Regions from separate parts of the Agrobacterium sp. ES01 genome, predicted to be linked through region 1. Evidence: predicted binding sites of a transcription regulator. Region 1 holds the regulator's gene; each other region holds the start of a gene.
The links. Region 1 encodes LexA, which represses DNA repair genes until DNA is damaged. Its sites were predicted from a motif close to TGTTCNNNNTGTGTTCNG; they were not measured.

Region 1 (6,329 bases):
CGCGCCTGATGTCGGCGATTCGACCCTATCCGACCAACCGCAAACGGATTTTTTGACCTCTGCGCAACGGGCATTGGCATCCAATCTACTGTCGGTGCGTGGCGCTATCGGCGAGCGGATACGAACGGCAATCGGCGGAGACGAAGGTGCTTTTGCTGCGGCGATCGTGACAGGTGAGCGGCGGGCGCTTTCAGAGCCCGTCCTGGACGACCTGCGGCGCTCCGGCCTTGCCCATGTGATTGCGATTTCCGGCCTGCATATGGCGCTGGCGGCTGGATTGTTCTTTGTCGGTCTACGGGTGGTGTTGAGCCAGTTCACAGGCTTTGCGCCATCCAGACCGATCAAGAAGTATGCAGCCGCTGGCGCGCTTGTCGCGGCATTCTTCTATCTGATGATTTCGGGTGCCCAGGTGTCGGCGCAGCGCGCTTTCGTGATGATGGCAATCATGCTCATGGCTGTGCTATTGGACAGGCCAGCGATCAGCATGCGCAATGTGGCACTGGCGGCCACGATCATACTGGCAATCTCGCCCTCCGAAGTGATGGGGCCAAGCTTTCAGATGTCATTTGCAGCAACCGTGGCGCTGGTGGCTGGATATTCCGCGTGGCGTTTCCGCAGATCCCGCGACGGCTATTTCGACTTTTTGCCTGATATGCCCTTTGCCGGTGCGATCATCCGCGTGGTTGGCGGGCTGATCCTCACTTCCGTGATTGGTGGTTTGTCGACGGCGATCTTTTCGTTGGAGCATTTCCACCGCCTCGCCGGCTATAGTTTACCGGCCAATCTGTTGGCGATGCCGATCATCACATTTGTGGTGATGCCGGCCGGCCTGGTGTCGATGTTGCTGATGCCCATCGGCCTCGACAGACTTCCGCTTGACGTCATGGGGCATGGACTCGGTCTCGTCATCGCGATCGCCCATACTGTCGCCGAATGGGGTGGCGATGTCGGTAGCGCGCGACTGGCCCGTTGGGTTTTGCCGTTAGCGGTTACGGGCATGCTGATACTGGCACTGCTTCGAAGTCGCATCAGGCATATTGGCACCGCCATCCTCGCAGGTGGTCTGATCACCGGATTGGCGCTTCCTAAAGACAGGACTGCCGATCTGCTGATCTATGAGGACGGTCGTCTGGTTGGGTTGATCGGCAATGGGGTCGACAATGCGGACGTGATCGCCACTACGAGCGCCCGACCGCCGGGCTTCATATTTACCCAATGGCAGAACGGTTTGCAGCGCCACAGCCATCAAAAACCTGCTTTCGAAGAGGATGCCTTGCTTGCCGAGGCGATTGCGCCGCGGGACATCACGACCCCTGATGGTGGTCGCCGCTTTCCCGTGCTTTCGGAAAATGCGATACGCTACGCCAGCGCGAAACTCGCGCATATGTTGGACATGTCGGTCGACGGCCAGTTCAGCTGCCTGAACAAGGTCTGGTGCGTTGCCCGTATCAGCGGGGGATGGCGGGTGGTCACACTTGAGGAGCCACGGCTTTCAGGCCTGGCCTGCGATCTCGGTGATATTGTTATTTCTGCGCGACGGCTTGGCTATGACCATTGCCGCTCGGGCGCGAGATTGATCACGCCCGATACACTTCGCAAAACGGGCTCTTTGGAAATATGGCTGGGCCCACACAGCAACGGGGCAATCGCTTTGCGCTCTGCTTTTTCCGGCCGTGCAAGGCCTTGGAGCCTGCATCGCAGATATGATTGGCGCAGCGGTCGCTATGATATGAAACTCGTGGAGACCGTGCTCACCGACCTCAGTGGTAGCGGCGGATCAGGCCGACCAGCTTACCCTGAACCTTGACCCTGTCAGGCCCAAAGATCCGTGTTTCGTAAGCCGGATTGGCCGCTTCCAGAGCAATCGACGCACCCTTGCGACGGAAGCGCTTCAGGGTTGCTTCCTCGTCATCGACCAGCGCCACGATGATATCGCCCGGACTGGCGGTCGAGCCGTTGCGGATGATCACGGTGTCGCCGTCAAGGATGCCGGCCTCGATCATCGAGTCACCCTTGACCTCAAGCGCATAATGCTCGCCGCTGCTGACCATTTCGGCGGGAATGCTGATTTCATGAGTGTTGTTCTGAATGGCAGAGATTGGCACACCGGCGGCAATGCGGCCCATTACCGGAACGGAAACCGTATTGTTGTTGTCTTCGCTCGGCTGGCGCAGCATCGGCGGTGGCGTCTTGCCGCGGCTGCCTTCAATGACGCTGGGCGAGAAACCGCCGCGACGTGGCTGCATGCTGGGTGAATAGGCTTCGGGAAGCTTGATCACTTCCAGTGCTCTTGCCCTGTTGGGTAGCCGGCGAATGAAACCGCGCTCCTCCAGCGCTGTGATCAGACGATGGATGCCGGATTTGGAGGCCAGATCCAGTGCATCTTTCATTTCATCAAAGGATGGCGGCACGCCGGACTCCTTCATTCTTTCGTGAATGAAGAGCAACAATTCCTGTTGTTTGCGGGTCAGCATTGCGATTCCCTTTGATGAAACAAATCCAGAACATACACTATCTGTTCCAGTTGTGTTCTGCAAGTGACTAAATTTTTGTGAGGCTGGCAACAATGGAATTGATGGGTCGGCGCGTGCGCATCAGGGCTACAATGCTCGATAAATTGCGATGTCTTGTGTTTGAGCCTGCGATGGCGCACAACCGACGCGTTTTTATGCTGAGGAACCGTTTATGGATTCATCGTCTGTTTCGCCGGCCCGCGCGCTCGATCATATTGTCCTGCCTGTCGGCGCGCTTGGGGTCGCACGCAACCGGTTGACGGCGCTCGGTTTTACTTTCGCAGCCGATGCGCTCCATCCATTCGGCACCGAAAATGCCTGTGTTTATTTTTCCGAAGGCGGATATCTGGAGCCTCTGGGTGTTGCCGATCCTGAGAAATGCCACGACGCGATACGGCAGGGCAATGTGTTTGTGGCGCGCCATGAAGCGTTTCGGGCAGATCGTGGCGAGGGGCTGTCGGCCATTATTGCCGAGAGCCGCGACGCGGATGCGGATCACGCAAGGTTCGAGGCAGAGGGACGGTCTGCCGGCAAGATGCTGTCTTTCGAGCGACCTGTTCAAGCGGCCGATGGAAGCGAGGCGAAAGCCGGTTTCAAGCTGGCTTTCGCCAGGGATGAACAAGCGCCTGACCTGCTGCTGTTTGCCTGTGAGCGACTGTTGCCGCTGGCCGTCGACAAGGAGGCGCTGGCGCGACACGACAATGGCGCAGTGCGTGTGAGTGGCGTGATCTTGACGGCGGAAGACCCCTCAATATTTGAGGGTTATATCGATGCTGTGTTGCAGACGCATGCTTCAGCAACCCGTGGCGGCAGACTGGAATTCGCTGCCGGCGGCACTCAGATAGAAGTGATGACGCCGGACGGATTTACCCGCAGCTATGGTCTATCTGTAATGAGCAGGACCGCCGGTCTCGAGGGCGCGGGATTAGTCTTTGCCGTGGGCGATCTTGGCGTGACAGGTGCGCTTCTTGCCGCTAATGGCATTTCTCACGAAGCCCGGGAGGGTCGCCTTGTGGTTCCACCATCGGCGGGTCAAGGCGTAACATTCATATTCGAGGACAAGGCATGAGCATTTCACCAAATTCAAGCGTGGTCGTTGGCGATGGCGCAAGCAAGGTCACCTTTTCCAATAGCGCGCGATTTTCGTTGATCGCCGGCCCTTGCCAGATGGAGAGCCGCGACCATGCCTTTATGATGGCTGGCGAGATCAAGGAAATCTGCGACACGCTCGGCATCGGCCTCGTCTACAAGTCCTCCTTTGACAAGGCCAACCGGACATCTCTGTCTGGAAAACGCGGTATCGGGCTGGAGCAGGCACTTGAGGTGTTTGCAGACCTTAAAAAGGAATTCGGCTTTCCTGTGCTGACCGACATTCACACCGAGGAACAGTGTGCCATCGTCGCGCCGGTGGTGGACGTGTTGCAAATCCCGGCCTTCCTCAGTCGCCAGACCGACCTGCTGGTCGCTGCTGCCAAGACTGGTCGTGCGATCAACGTCAAGAAAGGCCAGTTCCTCGCGCCCTGGGACATGAAGAACGTGCTCGCCAAGATCGTCGAAAGCGGCAATCCGAACGTGCTCTTGTGCGAGCGCGGTGCATCCTTCGGATACAATACACTGGTGTCTGATTTCCGCGCCTTGCCGATCATGGCGGCCATGGGGGCACCGGTGGTGTTTGACGCGACCCATTCCGTGCAACAACCGGGCGGGCAGGGTGGATCGACCGGTGGCCAGCGCGAATTCGTTGAAACGCTTGCGCGTGCCGCCGTTGCCGTTGGCGTTGGCGGGCTGTTCATCGAAACCCATCAGGATCCGGATAACTCACCTTCTGACGGCCCGAACATGGTTCATCTGAAAGACATGCCGCGGCTTCTGGAAACCCTTCTGGCGTTTGACGCAATCACCAAGGGGTGAGGCTGCGAAGTTTCGACACTGAGGCGAAGGCACTGTCGATGACCTCGGCTTGTCTCGCTTCAGGCGACACCAAGCTTTCATACTCTTGCCATTGTATTTTTCTCTTCTTCGATTAATACAGGCCCATCCTCAATCCCACCCAGAAACCGGGAGGTCCCCATGACTGCAATCACCGACATCATCGGCCGCGAAATTCTCGATAGCCGCGGCAATCCGACTGTAGAGGTCGATGTCTTTCTTGAAGACGGCAGCATGGGCCGCGCAGCCGTTCCGTCGGGTGCCTCGACCGGTGCGCACGAAGCCGTCGAGCTTCGCGATGGTGGCAAGCGCTATCTTGGCAAGGGCGTCGAAAAGGCCGTCGAAGCCGTCAACACCGAGATCTTCGATGCCATTGGCGGCCTGGATGCAGAAAACCAGATCCAGATCGACAACATCATGATCGAGCTGGACGGCACGCCAAACAAAGCGCGCCTCGGGGCAAATGCTGTTCTCGGTGTGTCTCTGGCCGTTGCCAAGGCTGCTGCCGAAGCCTCCGGTCTGCCGCTTTATCGTTATGTTGGCGGCCCGAACGCCCGCACGCTGCCAGTTCCGATGATGAACATCATCAACGGCGGCGCGCATGCCGACAACCCGATCGACTTCCAGGAATTCATGATCATGCCCGTGGGCGCGGACACCCTGCGCGACGCCGTTCGCATGGGCTCGGAAGTGTTTCATGTGCTGAAGAAGGAATTGAGCGCCAAGGGCCTCAACACCAATGTCGGCGATGAAGGCGGTTTTGCGCCAGACCTGAAGAGCGCGCCTGAAGCGCTCGACATTATCATGAAGGCGATCGAAAAGGCTGGCTACAAGCCTGGCGAAGACATCAGTCTCGCTCTCGATCCGGCGTCGACCGAATTCTTCAAGGACGGCAAATACGATCTGCAGGGCGAGGGCCGTGTGCTCGATAGCGCCGAGATGGCCGGTTATTATGCCGAACTGGTTGCCAAATATCCCATCATCTCCATCGAAGACGGTATGGCCGAAGACGACTGGGATGGTTGGAAGACCCTGACCGACATGATCGGCGACAAGTGCCAGCTGGTGGGTGACGATCTGTTCGTGACCAATTCGGCGCGTCTGCGTGACGGCATCAAGATGGGCGTTGCCAACTCCATCCTGATCAAGGTCAACCAGATCGGCACACTGACGGAAACGCTGGATGCCGTGGAGACCGCGCATAAGGCCGCTTACACAGCCGTCATGTCGCATCGCTCGGGCGAAACGGAAGACTCGACGATTGCCGATCTCGCTGTTGCGACCAATTGCGGACAGATCAAAACCGGCTCGCTGTCGCGTTCGGATCGTCTGGCAAAGTACAATCAGCTGATCCGTATCGAAGAGGGTCTCGGTCCGCAGGCTTTCTACGCCGGCACGTCGATCCTCAAGGGCTGATCGGTCCTCGATCGTTGAATTGAAAAGCCCGCGCCGGGAAACCGGGGCGGGCTTTTTGTCGTGACCGTGCGGCGTGCGACAGACAAATTCTACCGGTTTCTGACAGGGTCAACGATCGGTTAAACAATCAGAGCTAATTTGAACGCTTAGTTGAGTACCGCGTATCAAGGCCATACCCCCGCATGTGGACCCGCCATCATAAAAAACGTAAAATCGGTCGCCTGGTTCTCCCAGCGGTGACCATCGCCTTTCTGGGCTATTTCGGCTATCATTGCATTCATGGCGACTACGGTCTGATTGCCGCAGAGCATTTCGAGAAGCGTAGGGTCGTGCGTGAGCGAGAGCTTGCAGCGCTTGTGGATCAGCGGAAGACGCTGGAGAATCAGGTGGCGCTGATGAGCGATGGGTCGCTTGAGAAAGACATGATCGATGAGAAGGCGCGATATCAATTGAATATGTCGCGTCCCGATG
Region 2 (6,329 bases), on a different contig from region 1:
TGACTGTGAGGAGCTTTGGGAGAGTGGAGACCGCCCCGATACGAGGCAGGGCGGCCTCCGCAGGCACATGACAGAAAAGGGCTAGAGATCTGCCAAGACCTGACTTGGATCCGCCGGCAATATGGGTTGATCGGGCGGAGCTGTAAATGTTCCGAACGGATTTTGCCTGCGATGAATCTGATTTGAGGCGAAGCCGCAGCGCAACCGATCGTCACCCGAATGGGCGGAGACAGTGCCTGCTGGCTCCGTGCCGAAGGCATAGAGCGGGGTCGCAAAGCGATGCGCCAAAGCAGCGATCCGGGGTAGACTTTCGAGGCACCATCTTTAATTGTCCCGGAGGAATAGCGATTATTTTCCAGTGTGGTTGGTGGCAATGGCAGGTTTCGGACTCGAGCAGTGGGTAAACTATCTCGGACTTGAACGCGTTGACGATCCAAACAAAGATCATCCGGTTTATCGCAAGCGGCTCGACGGAAAGATCATCGATCTCAGGCAACTGGATCTGCTTGTCGCGCAAAGGCTGCGTGACCTGCGGACCGATCGACAACTTGCGCAAGCCAAAGTCGCTATGCTGCTAGGGGTGAAGGAGGCTACCTACGCCCGCTACGAAAACTCCTCCTCCTTGATGACAGTCGGACGCCTGCTCCACGTTTTCGAAGTCCTGAACATCACCCCGGAAGAGTTCTTCGATCCCTTCGTCAACGAACGGCCTACGCATCCCAAAGGCAAGTCACGCGAAGCCCTGAGAGACCAGCTGATGGAGGAAACGGTCGGCCACCTGCAGAAGCTCGACGAAACGGCCTTGAAGATGGTGCATGATCTTGTGCTTGCCATGGAGCCCCGGACGATCGAGAAGCAGAAAGGGAATGGCGCGGCGAAAGCCGCGCCATAACTTGCACTCAATGGGTTGGCTCTGGTTTCCGCCGCGCGCCGGTCGCCATTGGCGAATAGCCGGCGCTCATGCGGCGTCCTTCCCCCCACATCTGGCGAAGGCACCGCTCGGATCGATCGGCGCCGGTCCGAGATCCGAGGAAGACAGTGAAGAACATCGGAGCTTTCAGCATAGCGCCGCCCCTCCTTAAAGGGCGGGAAAGCGGCAATTCTCGACACGGTTTTGACGGAAGAAGGGAAGCCGCAGGAGGCTTAGCATAGCGCCGCGAAGCGGAAGCCGGGACCGACTTCCCCCGCCAAAACCGTTCCGTTAGATTCGACAGTGACAGGAAAGGTGATCCCATGACCAATGCTTTTGACGAGGCACTGCAAAAGGCAACCGGCGGCTACCCAGTCGATACGCTGATCGTAACCAAAAACGAGGATGGCGAACCCGAAGTGTCCATGTTCGTCCTCGATGCGGACAATCAGCTGCTTCACGTTTCCTATGACCCAGAGGGCGGTATCATATTCAAAACCGCTCAACAGGACGAGCTGCTATTCTCGCGCCAACTCCTTGAGACCATCGCGAAGATGCAGGTTTCGGCGGACAGAAGATGGAAAGAGCTTCAGCGTCATTGGGTGGACGACAAGGCGACCTGGGAGGGCTTTGAACATCTTCTCGATACACCAAATATTCAGTGAAGCGAGCGCGTCGGCTCCGGCAGCAGCTTTAGCATCTGCTTTACGACCGTTCGCAATTTCCTCCAGTCTCGCAGATCGCCTTCGTTCACGCGCTCCTGGATCGCCGTTAGGATCCATCCAACGCAGGCGATATCGTCCGCAGCGCGATATTTGTCTGACCTGTGGAAGCACGCGACGATGCGAGGCCGCGCGCCTTCCTCGGTCTTTGGAATCTGCGAAACCAGATCCTGCGCTTCTCGATAGGCATTTGCCACACGTTTGAGGTCGTCTGGCCCGGCTTGGGTGATCATGCCGACGGTCCACATCAGCGCGTTTGACAGGTGTTCCACTTCGTCAGTCATGGCGATCCTTATTCCTCTCCATTGTGACAACGCCTCAAAAAGTTAACACCACGCGGACACTCGCGTCAGGTGCAAATCTGCAGATTAGGCTCGCGTCATGTTCCATCTTGACTTTTAGCGGTCCATACGTTCCCTGTTTGTTCCTTTCATTCCGTATCACGAAAGGACCAGTTTGAAATGCTCGCCGGCCTGAAAATCGAGGCAGAAGTCTATGTGCCTCTCATGCTCCATGGGTTATGCGCCGGCTTTCCGTCACCCGCAGATGACTACATCGAAGAATCGATTGACCTCACAAAGCTCCTGATCCGGAACCCGCCGGCGACGTTCTTGTGGAAGGTCGACGGCAATTCGATGCGAGACGCGGGAATCTTCCACGGGGATTTGATCGTGGTCGACCGCAGCCTGCGCCCGGTCGACGGCGATATTGTCGTAGCGACCGTACATGGCGAGCGGTCGTTGAAGCGGCTGCGCATGACAGGTGGTCGCCCGCGGCTGATGTTCGAGAATTCGGACATGCCGCTGTTCGACCTTCCGGAGATCGCAGAAGTCGAGATCTGGGGCGTGGCACTCTGCAACGTTCATTGGCTGCGACCGAGGAGAAAGGTATGACCTCGTTCGCGCTGATTGACGGCAACTCATTCTATTGCTCGTGCGAGCGCGTCTTCGACCCGTCAATAGCCAAGCGCCCGGTGATTGTTCTGTCCAACAATGACGGCTGTGCCGTCGCCAGGACGGCGGAGGCCAAGGCGCTCGGAATTGGCATGGGCGAACCATACTTCAAGATCCGTGACCTCTGTCGCGATAACGGCGTGGCGGTCTACTCTAGCAATTACACCCTTTATGGCGACATGAGCGCCAGGCTGAATGCGATCTATCGGCAATGGTCTCCGGATGTTGAGGTCTATTCGATCGATGAAAGCTTTTTGGATATGACCGACATCAGGCCCGCCGATCGCGTTACCTTCGGCCGCGATCTTCGGTCCACGGTTCAGCAATGGACCGGGATCCCGACATGTGTCGGCATTGGCCCGAGCAAGACACTGGCGAAGTTCGCAAACCACGTTGCAAAGAAGAACCCGGAGCTTGGCGGCGTCTGCGATCTGACAGATGCAGCCGTTCGGCAAAGCTGGCTCGATCGCGTCGAGGTGGGGGAGGTTTGGGGCGTTGGATCGGCATCAGAGCGAAAACTCTTCGGCCTGGGCATTGAGACAGCCGGCGACCTGGCCCGCGTTGATGCGCGGCTTGCTCGCAATCTCCTGAGCGTGGTGGGCGAAAGGACGGTTCTGGAGCTGCAGGGCATTTCATGCCTACCGCTCGAAGACGTACCGCCACAACGGAAGGGCTGCGCCGTAACCCGATCCTTCGGAACACCGGTTACGGATCTGGCCGGAATGCTCGAGGCGGTCGCGGCCTATGCGATGAGGGCAGCAGAGAAGCTGCGCCGGCATGGTCTCGAGGCAACACATATGGCGGTCTTCATGCACACATCGCGCTTCAACCAAAAGGACAATCCGCATTCGGCCCAAACGACGGTGCATTTTACCGAAGCATCGAATGACACATTCGACCTGATCCGGGCAGCGCAAAGCGGAGCGCGAAAGATTTTCAGGGACGGCCATCGCTATGCAAAGGCCGGCATCATCATGAATGATCTGGTGCAGGCGGCGTCACAGCCGCGGCCCCTGTTCGATGCGCGGGACCTTGACCAGTCGGAACGGCTGATGACCGCGCTGGATGCGGTCAACGGGAAATTCGGGCGAGGATCGCTCATCCCTGCGTCGGCCGGAATCAAGCGTGACTGGCAAGCGAAGTTTGACCGCCGATCGCCGCGATACACGACCAATATAAAGGAGCTGCCAGTCGCGCTGGCAAGATGAAGCCTAGGCCATGAGTGATAGGCCGCCCTAATGGGGCGGCTCGTCGCTGATCAGCGCTTCGAAAGCAGCATCCTCTTCGGCAAGCTTCGCTTCCGCTGACGCCAGCTCGGCTGCGATCTGCTGGCGCTCGGCCTGGTCGATGGACGCTGCAAGTTCAGCGCGCAGTTCGTTGATGTGGTCGTAAGTGTTCATTGTCAGCTCCTTTGAATGAAAACAAAGGTGCCGGACCGATAAGGGAGGGTTTGGGTCAATGACCGCCGAAGGCGGCCTACGGGGCGTGGGGGAGCCGATTTCGTTGCGCAGCGGCGAAATTGGGGGGACTGCGCATCATTGACGCGAGCTTTCCCTTGTCGGTGTAATTGGCTAATGTTGAGAGAGAATATACCTCTCCGTATAGCACCTCTTTTGCTCCTTCGGAGCAGCTACGCGCGGCAAACGTTTTGGGTTCGAAGGGATCCCCGAATGACTGATAATCCAGTGCTATTCAGAGAGCATGCCTGGAGCATCATGGTTCGCAATGCGCTGCAGAACCATGCGAAACATCAGCCTGCGGGCGAATGATGGGTTCATCGCGCCGGAATGACATGGCGCTGCGACCTTGCGACGGTCGCGGGCACGCGCACATATTGCGCGACCCCAAGATCATGGTCGTAGTCGCCGAGGTGGAACTGTAGTCCGTTCAGGATACGCTCACAGGAGTCGACAATCTTTTTGCGATCCTTGATCGGGTTACTGTGAAACAGCTCGTTGCGTGTCTCCTTGATGACCCGCATCGTGTCGTTAAACATGGTTTTCGTGAAGGTGAAGCCGAGGACAGAGTCCGGGGCAAACATGTCGCGGATCAGGAGCCAGTCCGCCTGCATAATTGTCCATAGATCACCCAGGGTAAGGCAATAGTAGAACTCGTCGGTTTTGTTGTTTCCCGTAACATTGTTCATATGCTGCTGGCTGACCATATTTTCGAAAACTCGCCAGACAGCTTTCACGAAAGCTGGATTGACAGGCGTACCCAGAATGTTGGGAAAGGCAGTGTAGGTCTTCCCATTCTGCCGGGCATTGCGGATCAGCGTCCACCAGTCCATCCGCCCAAAGCGTTCTTCTAGGTAGTCGGCAAGCACCGAGCGCAGAGCGTTCTCCACCGCGAACACGAAGGGGTAGATCGACGAAAATTCTTTCACCTTGCGGGTATAGATCCTGTGGATCACGAGCCTCTGCTCAGGTGTCGGTATCTGCTGTAGGGCTTGGACCTGAACCGCTTCGCGAATACTATCGCGTAACAGCGTGGGGTTGAGGGTGCGCATGTCAGCCTTGAAGTGATCCACCTGCTGCGGTGTGGGGACGAATGTCAGGTATTCACCCAGTAGCTGCGATGTCGGCACATGGCGCTTGGTGATGCTGGACACTTGCTTCCCCTTGCAATGCGAGTCTCTTTTCCCTATAACATAGCTACTCGCTGAGTGGTGGCACAATGGTGTTGCGAGCCCATGGCCTTACCATGGCACTTGGAGAGTCTAAACGGAATTTGGCTAGGCGTGGTCTTCACAGACTGCGCCTTTAGTCATTCTGGGGTGCTGTTGGGCTGTGGTGTCCAACGATTTGGTATCCGATGTTGCATGTTTGCCTTGAACCGGTTCGAACCGTCGACCCTGTTATTACAGCCTCATCATTGGCAATTTATTATGGCTAGGCCATTGATTCAACGACCGTTTAGGCGCAGTAGAACGAACTTGCTGAGCTGGAAAGCGCCTGAGGCAGAAGGCGCTTGTTGTAGTTTGCGCACGAATTAAACGTTGCCCAGTAAAGGCAATTCATCGCGGGATCTGCAACATAGAGACCTGAACATGCCCCCCAACCTGGACCCGCTTGTCTGTGCGATGCAGCAGCGCACGGCGAATAGATCCTTTAACTCTAAGGCATAGGCCATGACACCACGGAACTACCCAACTGAAGGTCTCGGCTGTCACTGCTTATATCATTCGTGACATTTGCTCCTGCGTGCTGATTTCATGAGAAAGAAAGCGTCGTCCGGCTATCGCACCAAAAACCGCGCCAACACCGATCAGGACAGGTTCGTCGACGCCGATTGTCCGCATGGCATCTGCCAGCTCTCCAAGGGGCCCGGCCCAGCTACGCGCTTGCGGTCGGCTGACAGAGGACATCACAACCACGGGTGTGTCGGACGTCATGCCGTTCTCGCTCAGCCGTTGCTCGATCTGCCCTGCCATCCGCCCACCCATGTAGAAGACGGATGTCTGGTTGGCTTTGGCGAGCGAGGGCCAGTCCAGGGTTCGCGGCAATTCGGCGTTCCGGGAATGGCCGGTGACGAAACGAACCTGCTGGGCGTGGTCGCGGTGGGTGAGCGAGGTCTTTAGCGACGCCGCCATGGCAGAAGCCGCGGTGATGCCCGGCACGACGTCGACGGCAATCCCCTCGCTTTCCAGTCTGGCAATTTCTTCGCCCGCGCGACCGAAGATCATCGGGTCCCCCGATTTGAGGCGGACGACACGTTTGCCGGCCTTTGCGAAACGCACCATCA
Region 3 (6,329 bases), on a different contig from region 1:
TTGACGCGCAAGAAATTCTGACCGATCTCGGTTTCGATGCGGGTCAACCAGACGGTCATATCGGTCCGATGACAATCAGCGCCATCAACGGCTTCAAGCGCTGGAAAGGCCTGCCGACCAAGGGCGAGATCATGACGGCCGAGTTCATGCGGACGCTCTACCATGCCGGCGGGCGTGGTGAGCCGCCCCTTGGCCAGATCATGGTCCGGCAAAAATTCAAGCCGGTCTTCGAGGCGCCGATCACGATCGACCATCCCGAAAAGGCGCTCGGCACACATTTCGCCGAGGCAACCGCCGTCAACCGCTTTTCCGGCAAAGCCGAGTGGCACGGGGTGACGCTTGAGGACTACATCAGTTCTGCCACGCGCAAGCGTCTGGGCATTACCGATGATCAGGCCTCAGACAGCATGGCCGCAGCACTCGACCGCATCACCATTCCCGACAATATCCGCCACAAAATCGCACTTCTGCTCGACGAGGGCAGCTCGCTGACGATCAACGATACCGGCATTGGCCCGGAAACCGGTCAGGGCACGGACTTCATCACCATAACCCACCGCAATCCGCAGGGATAAGCGAGGCTTCCGGCCGGCTATACCAGTTCCACATCGACCACGCCCGGCACAGAGCGCAAGGCGGCGGCGATTTCCGGTGACAGGCGGAACTTGTCCGTCAGTTCGACCTCGATCTCGCGTACGCCCTCCTCCTTGATCACCACAAAGGAAACGAGACCGTCGCCCTTCGCATTGAGGTGGGTAGCGACGGATTTCAACGGTCCGGAATCGCGTACGAAGACACGCAGTGCCTTTTGCATCTGAACCGATTTTTCTTCCAGCGATTGCGCCGTCTGGATTCTAAGCCCAATGCCTTCCGGGCGCTCATCGGCCTGCACGGTGATGACCAGTGACTTGCCGGTTTCCAAAAGGTCGCGAAACTGGTTCAGCCCTTCGGAAAAGAGCACGGCTTCGAACTGCCCGGACGGGTCTGAGAAAACCACGATGCCCATCTTGTTGCCGGTGCGGGTCTTGCGTTCCTGCTTGCTGATCACTGTGCCCGCCAGACGGCCGGCGACGGCGCCCTGCTTCACGGCACCGGAAAATTCGCCGAAGGTCTGGACGCGCAGCTTTTCCAGAAGCGACTTGTAGGCATCCAGGGGGTGGGCGGACAGATAGAAGCCCAGCACCTGGAACTCACGCATCAGCTTGTCTGACGGTGTCCAGGGTGAGAAGGCCGGAAGTGCGATCTTTTCCGGTCCGCTGGCGCCACCGGATCCGAACATGTCGGACTGTCCGCTGACCTTGTTTTCCTGCGCACGCTGGGCGTAACCGATAATGCGGTCAAGCGACGCGACCAGTTGCGCCCGATCCACACCGAAACAATCGAAGGCGCCGGCCGCAATCAGGCTTTCGAACACCCGACGGTTGATCTGCTTGGGATCGATGCGCAGGCAGAAATCCTCGATCGAGGCAAATGGCGTGTCGCCGCGCACCTCGACGATATGATCCACGCAGGCTTCGCCCACGCCTTTAAGCGCCGCCAGCGAATAGAAAATGCTGTTGTCGCCCGGCTCGAACTTGCGGAAGGAGGTCTGCACCGATGGCGGCACGACCTTGATGCCAATCCGGCCCGCATCCTGGCGGAAATCGTTGATCTTGTCGGTGTTCGACATTTCATAGGTCATCGACGATGCGAGGAACTCGACCGGATAATGCGCCTTCATATAGGCGGTCTGGTACGAGACGATAGCGTAGGCAGCGGCGTGCGACTTGTTGAAACCGTAATTGGCGAACTTGGCCAGCAGATCGAAAATGAGGTCGGCCTGCGGTTTGAGGACGCCGTTTTTCACCGCACCGTCGACGAAACGAGCGCGCTGCTTGTCCATCTCCTCCTTGATCTTTTTACCCATGGCGCGACGCAGAAGGTCGGCTTCTCCGAGCGAATAGCCGGAGAGCACCTGGGCGATCTGCATCACCTGCTCCTGGTAGACGATAACGCCCTGCGTTTCCTTGAGCAGATAATCGATGGTCGGATGGACCGATTCGATTTCTTCTTCGCCGTGCTTGCGGGCATTGTAGACCGGGATATTCTCCATCGGGCCCGGGCGGTAGAGCGCCACCAGCGCGATGATGTCCTCGATGCAGTCGGGACGCATGCCGATCAGGGCCTTGCGCATGCCGGCACTTTCCACCTGGAACACGCCGACAGTCTCGCCGCGCGAGAGCATGTCATAGGTCTTCTTGTCGTCCAGCGGGATGGCCGCAAGATCGACTTCGACACCCTTGGTGCGGCGCACGAAATCAACCGCAGTCTTCAGAACCGTCAGCGTTTTCAGGCCGAGAAAGTCGAACTTGACCAGACCGGCCTGTTCGACCCATTTCATATTGAACTGGGTGACAGGCATATCCGAGCGCGGATCGCGATACATTGGCACCAGCTTCGACAGCGGGCGGTCACCGATGACGATACCGGCAGCATGGGTCGAGGCGTGGCGATAGAGGCCTTCGATCTTCTGGGCGATGTCCAGAAGCCGGGCGACAACAGGCTCCTCGTCAGCAGCCTCCTGCAGCTTGGGCTCCTCCTCGATCGCCTTGGAGAGAGGAGTCGGGCTGGCCGGGTTGTTCGGCACCAGCTTGCAGATCTTGTCGACCTGGCCATAGGGCATTTCCAGAACACGACCGACGTCACGCAGCGCTGCGCGCGCCTGCAGCGATCCGAAGGTGATGATCTGCGCCACCTGCTCGCGACCGTATTTCTTCTGTACATAACGGATCACCTCTTCGCGGCGATCCTGGCAGAAGTCGATATCGAAGTCGGGCATCGATACGCGTTCCGGGTTGAGGAAGCGTTCAAACAGCAGTGAGAAGCGCAGCGGATCGACATCGGTGATGGTCAGCGCATAGGCAACCAGCGAGCCCGCACCCGAACCACGTCCGGGGCCAACCGGAATATCCTGGCTCTTGGCCCATTTGATGAAGTCGGCAACGATCAGGAAGTAGCCCGGAAATTTCATACGCTCGATAATGGAGAGTTCGAAATCGAGGCGCTCGCGATATTGGGTTTCGTCGTAGCCCGGTGCCATTCCAAGGGCCGCCAGCCGGTTTTCAAGCCCTTCGACCGCCTGACGGCGAAGCTCCGCGCCCTCGGCGCGATCGGCCTCATCGGGGTCTTCGCTGGCGCCGGTAAAGCGTGGCAGGATGGGCTTGCGCGTGTCGAGAATGAAAGAACAACGACGGGCGATCTCGACCGTGTTGTCGAGCGCTTCCGGCAGGTCTGCAAACAGCTTGCGCATTTCTGCGCGGCTTTTGAGATAGTGATCGGGTGTCAGGCGAAAACGGCTGTCATCGGAGACGATAGCATTATGGGCCACCGCCATCAGAGCGTCGTGGGCCTCATAGTCATCCTTGGTCGGGAAGAAGGCCTCGTTGGTGGCAACCAGCGGTACGCCATGCTCGTAAGCCAGATCGATCATTTTTTGCTCGTGCGGGCGGCTATAGCCAACCTGCCTTTGCAATTCGATATAGAGCCTGTCGCCGAAAAAGCCTTTCAGCGTCTCAAGGCGGGCTTCGGCCTGAGCCTTATGCCCTTCGCGCAGAGCAATATCGACCGGACCTGTCGTGGCACCGGTGAGCGCAATCAGACCTTCCGTGCCGATCTCTTCGAGCCAGGACGCCTTGATGTGAACCAGTTGTCCGCTTTCACCGTCGAGATAGGCACGGCTCACCAGATCGACCAGACGCTCATAGCCGGCCGGTGTCGACGACAACAGAACGATGGCCGGGAACTTCTGCATGGACTGATGTCCACGCTTGTCATCGCCCGCATCTTCCATGTCGATGGCGAGCTGGCATCCGATGATCGGCTGCAGACCCTCGCCCAGCGCCTTTTGCGAAAACTCCAGCGCGACGAACAGATTATTGGTATCGGTCACCGCGATGGCTGGCTGGCTGTCGCTTGCCGCCTTCGCGAGGATCTTCTTGAGAGGCAAAGCACCTTCGAGCAGCGAATAGGCCGAATGGACCCTCAGATGCACGAAACCCGGCGAGGTTTCGCCTGCCCCGTCCGAACCCTTAGCCACAACCGCACCACTCATAAACGCACCGCTTTCTCTCACGAGGAATCGGCGGCTATTTTCGACCGGCTGAGGTCTCAAGTCCAGATGCAAACGGTCGGGACAAAAAGCTATCCCGCTCTAAAGGCCTTACAGGGCCATCACGATCAATGAAAAACTTGCGATGAAAACCGCGATGGAAGCGAATGCTGCAACGTCACGAATTACCTCGGTCATGGCTCACTCCTTACTTGTTATGTTTCCACTATGTTCTCTTTTCGTTCTTTCGTCAATCACTTTTTCGCCATTTTGTTCAGCATGCCTGTATGCGAGAACACCGCCAGATGAATTGCCATTGAGAATTGTGAGAGACGATGAAACGAATGATGACCGCTGCCGTGATTGCAATGCTTCCGGCTGTCTCGGCAGGTGCTGTTGATTTTCCAGCTGGACGGGTCGTTTCCGGCGTGACCGGCGACTGGAACAAGGATGGCCGAAGCGACCTTGCCCTGCTGGTCGCTCCAGAGGACGCGGACAGTGACGAAGCCCTTCTCTATCTGTACCTCGCAGACAAGACCCACAACCTGTTGCGGCCCGTCAGCGAGGGTGCCTATTCGCTGTGGGGCAATACCAGTCTCGACGGCATGTTTGGACGCGACCCTGAACTCAAAGCGCTGGACAATGGTTCCCTGGCCGTGACGACGCAAAATTCGGGCATCGGGCGGAACCGCTGGACGCAGACGGTCACCATCGCCTGGCGTGACAGCCAGTTTATCGTTGCCGGCTTTACCTATAACTGGAACGACACGCTGGATATCGACAATCCCGACAGCAACGGGTCGTGCGACTATAATGTGCTGAGCGGGAAGTATGTCTTAAACGGCACATCCCAGAACACCGCGCCAAGCACGGTCTCCCTGAAAGACTGGAGCGACGAGCACGGCATCAAAGTCTGCGGGGTTAAATGACGGGGCGAGCACCCGGATCATAATCGACAACCTTGCCATCAATGATGGTCACACAGCGATCCATACGCCGCGCCAGGTCGTGGTTATGGGTCGCAATGAGAGCTGCAAGTCCCGACTGCCGCACCAGTGCCTCCAAGGCGGAAAACACATAAGAAGCGGTTTCCGGATCGAGGTTGCCGGTCGGCTCGTCGGCCAGCAGCACCAGCGGTGCATTGGCAACGGCGCGGGCAATGGCGACACGCTGCTGTTCACCACCCGACAGTTCCGCCGGGCGATGCTCGCCACGATGGCTGATGCGCATGTAATCGAGCAACTGGCTTGCCCGCTCCCGCGCCTCGGCCATTGTCAGGCCGGCGATCAGTTGCGGCATCATGATATTCTCAAGGGCCGTAAACTCGGGCAGCAAATGGTGGAACTGATAGACGAAGCCAATGCCATTGCGCCGCATCCGGGTGCGTTGATCATCGCCCAGACCATTGCAGGCCTCACCGCCCAGTGTCACTTCGCCATCGGTCGGATGCTCGAGCAGCCCGGCAATGTGCAGAAGCGTCGACTTGCCGGTGCCCGAGGGGGCGACCAAAGCGACGGTTTCGCCTGCCATGAGGCTGAAATTGGCATTTTTCAGGATCGTCAGGACGGTCTCGCCCTGACCATAGTCCTGCTTGATCCCTGAGAGCTGGAGGACGGTCTTGGATGACATGGCTTGAGGTGTCCTCATTCGTATCGGAGCGCCTGGACGGGATCGAGGCGTGATGCCCGCCAGGCGGGAAAGATCGTCGCCAGGAAGGACAATGTGAGCGCCATGATGACGACGGTCACGGTCTCGCCGAGATTCATATCCGCCGGCAGCTGGCTCAGGAAGTAGAGTTCCGGATCGAACAGGATCGTACCGGAGACCCAGGAGAAGAACTGGCGGATCGACTCGATGTTGAGACAGACCACAACGCCAAGAGCGACACCGGCAATGGTGCCCGCCGTTCCGATGGCCGCCCCGGTCATGAAGAAGATGCGCATAACGGCGCCGGAACTGGCGCCCATGGTCCGCAAGATCCCGATATCGCTCGATTTGTCCTTCACCAGCATGATGAGGCCGGAAATGATGTTGAGTGCCGCCACCAGAACGATGAGCGTCAGGATCATGAACATCACATTGCGCTCCACCTGAAGGGCAGAAAAGAAGGTCTGGTTCCGCTGACGCCAGTCGGTGATGTAGAGCTGGCGACCGGCAGCCGCCTCCACCTTGGGACGGATCTCGTCGATCTTGTCTGGATCGGAAACGAACAGCTCGATCGACTGCACGATGCCTTCGGCAT

Region 2: ACQQ2Q_RS21650 (LexA family protein) is a predicted target of LexA. The motif match lies at 2,044-2,061, and genes of this name have one in related genera.
Region 3: dnaE (DNA polymerase III subunit alpha) is a predicted target of LexA. The motif match lies at 4,317-4,334, and genes of this name have one in related genera.

What each region holds. Positions count from the first base shown of each region.
Region 1 is NZ_JBNQTH010000003.1:46,864-53,192, reverse strand. It holds gene ACQQ2Q_RS09540 (ComEC/Rec2 family competence protein) at 1-1,807, shown strand, start outside; gene lexA (transcriptional repressor LexA) at 1,761-2,474, opposite strand; gene ACQQ2Q_RS09530 (VOC family protein) at 2,686-3,582, shown strand; gene kdsA (3-deoxy-8-phosphooctulonate synthase) at 3,579-4,424, shown strand; gene eno (phosphopyruvate hydratase) at 4,584-5,858, shown strand; gene ACQQ2Q_RS09515 (FtsB family cell division protein) at 6,041-6,329, shown strand, end outside.
Region 2 is NZ_JBNQTH010000012.1:21,348-27,676, reverse strand. It holds gene ACQQ2Q_RS21665 (helix-turn-helix domain-containing protein) at 374-892, shown strand; gene ACQQ2Q_RS21660 (hypothetical protein) at 1,234-1,575, shown strand; gene ACQQ2Q_RS21655 (hypothetical protein) at 1,569-1,916, opposite strand; gene ACQQ2Q_RS21650 (LexA family protein) at 2,094-2,525, shown strand; gene ACQQ2Q_RS21645 (Y-family DNA polymerase) at 2,522-3,793, shown strand; gene ACQQ2Q_RS21640 (hypothetical protein) at 3,821-3,985, opposite strand; gene ACQQ2Q_RS21635 (hypothetical protein) at 4,360-5,196, opposite strand; gene cysG (siroheme synthase CysG) at 5,761-6,329, opposite strand, start outside.
Region 3 is NZ_JBNQTH010000001.1:56,041-62,369, forward strand. It holds gene ACQQ2Q_RS00315 (L,D-transpeptidase family protein) at 1-575, shown strand, start outside; gene dnaE (DNA polymerase III subunit alpha) at 593-4,090, opposite strand; gene ACQQ2Q_RS00325 (hypothetical protein) at 4,423-5,016, shown strand; gene ACQQ2Q_RS00330 (ABC transporter ATP-binding protein) at 5,009-5,716, opposite strand; gene ACQQ2Q_RS00335 (lipoprotein-releasing ABC transporter permease subunit) at 5,731-6,329, opposite strand, start outside.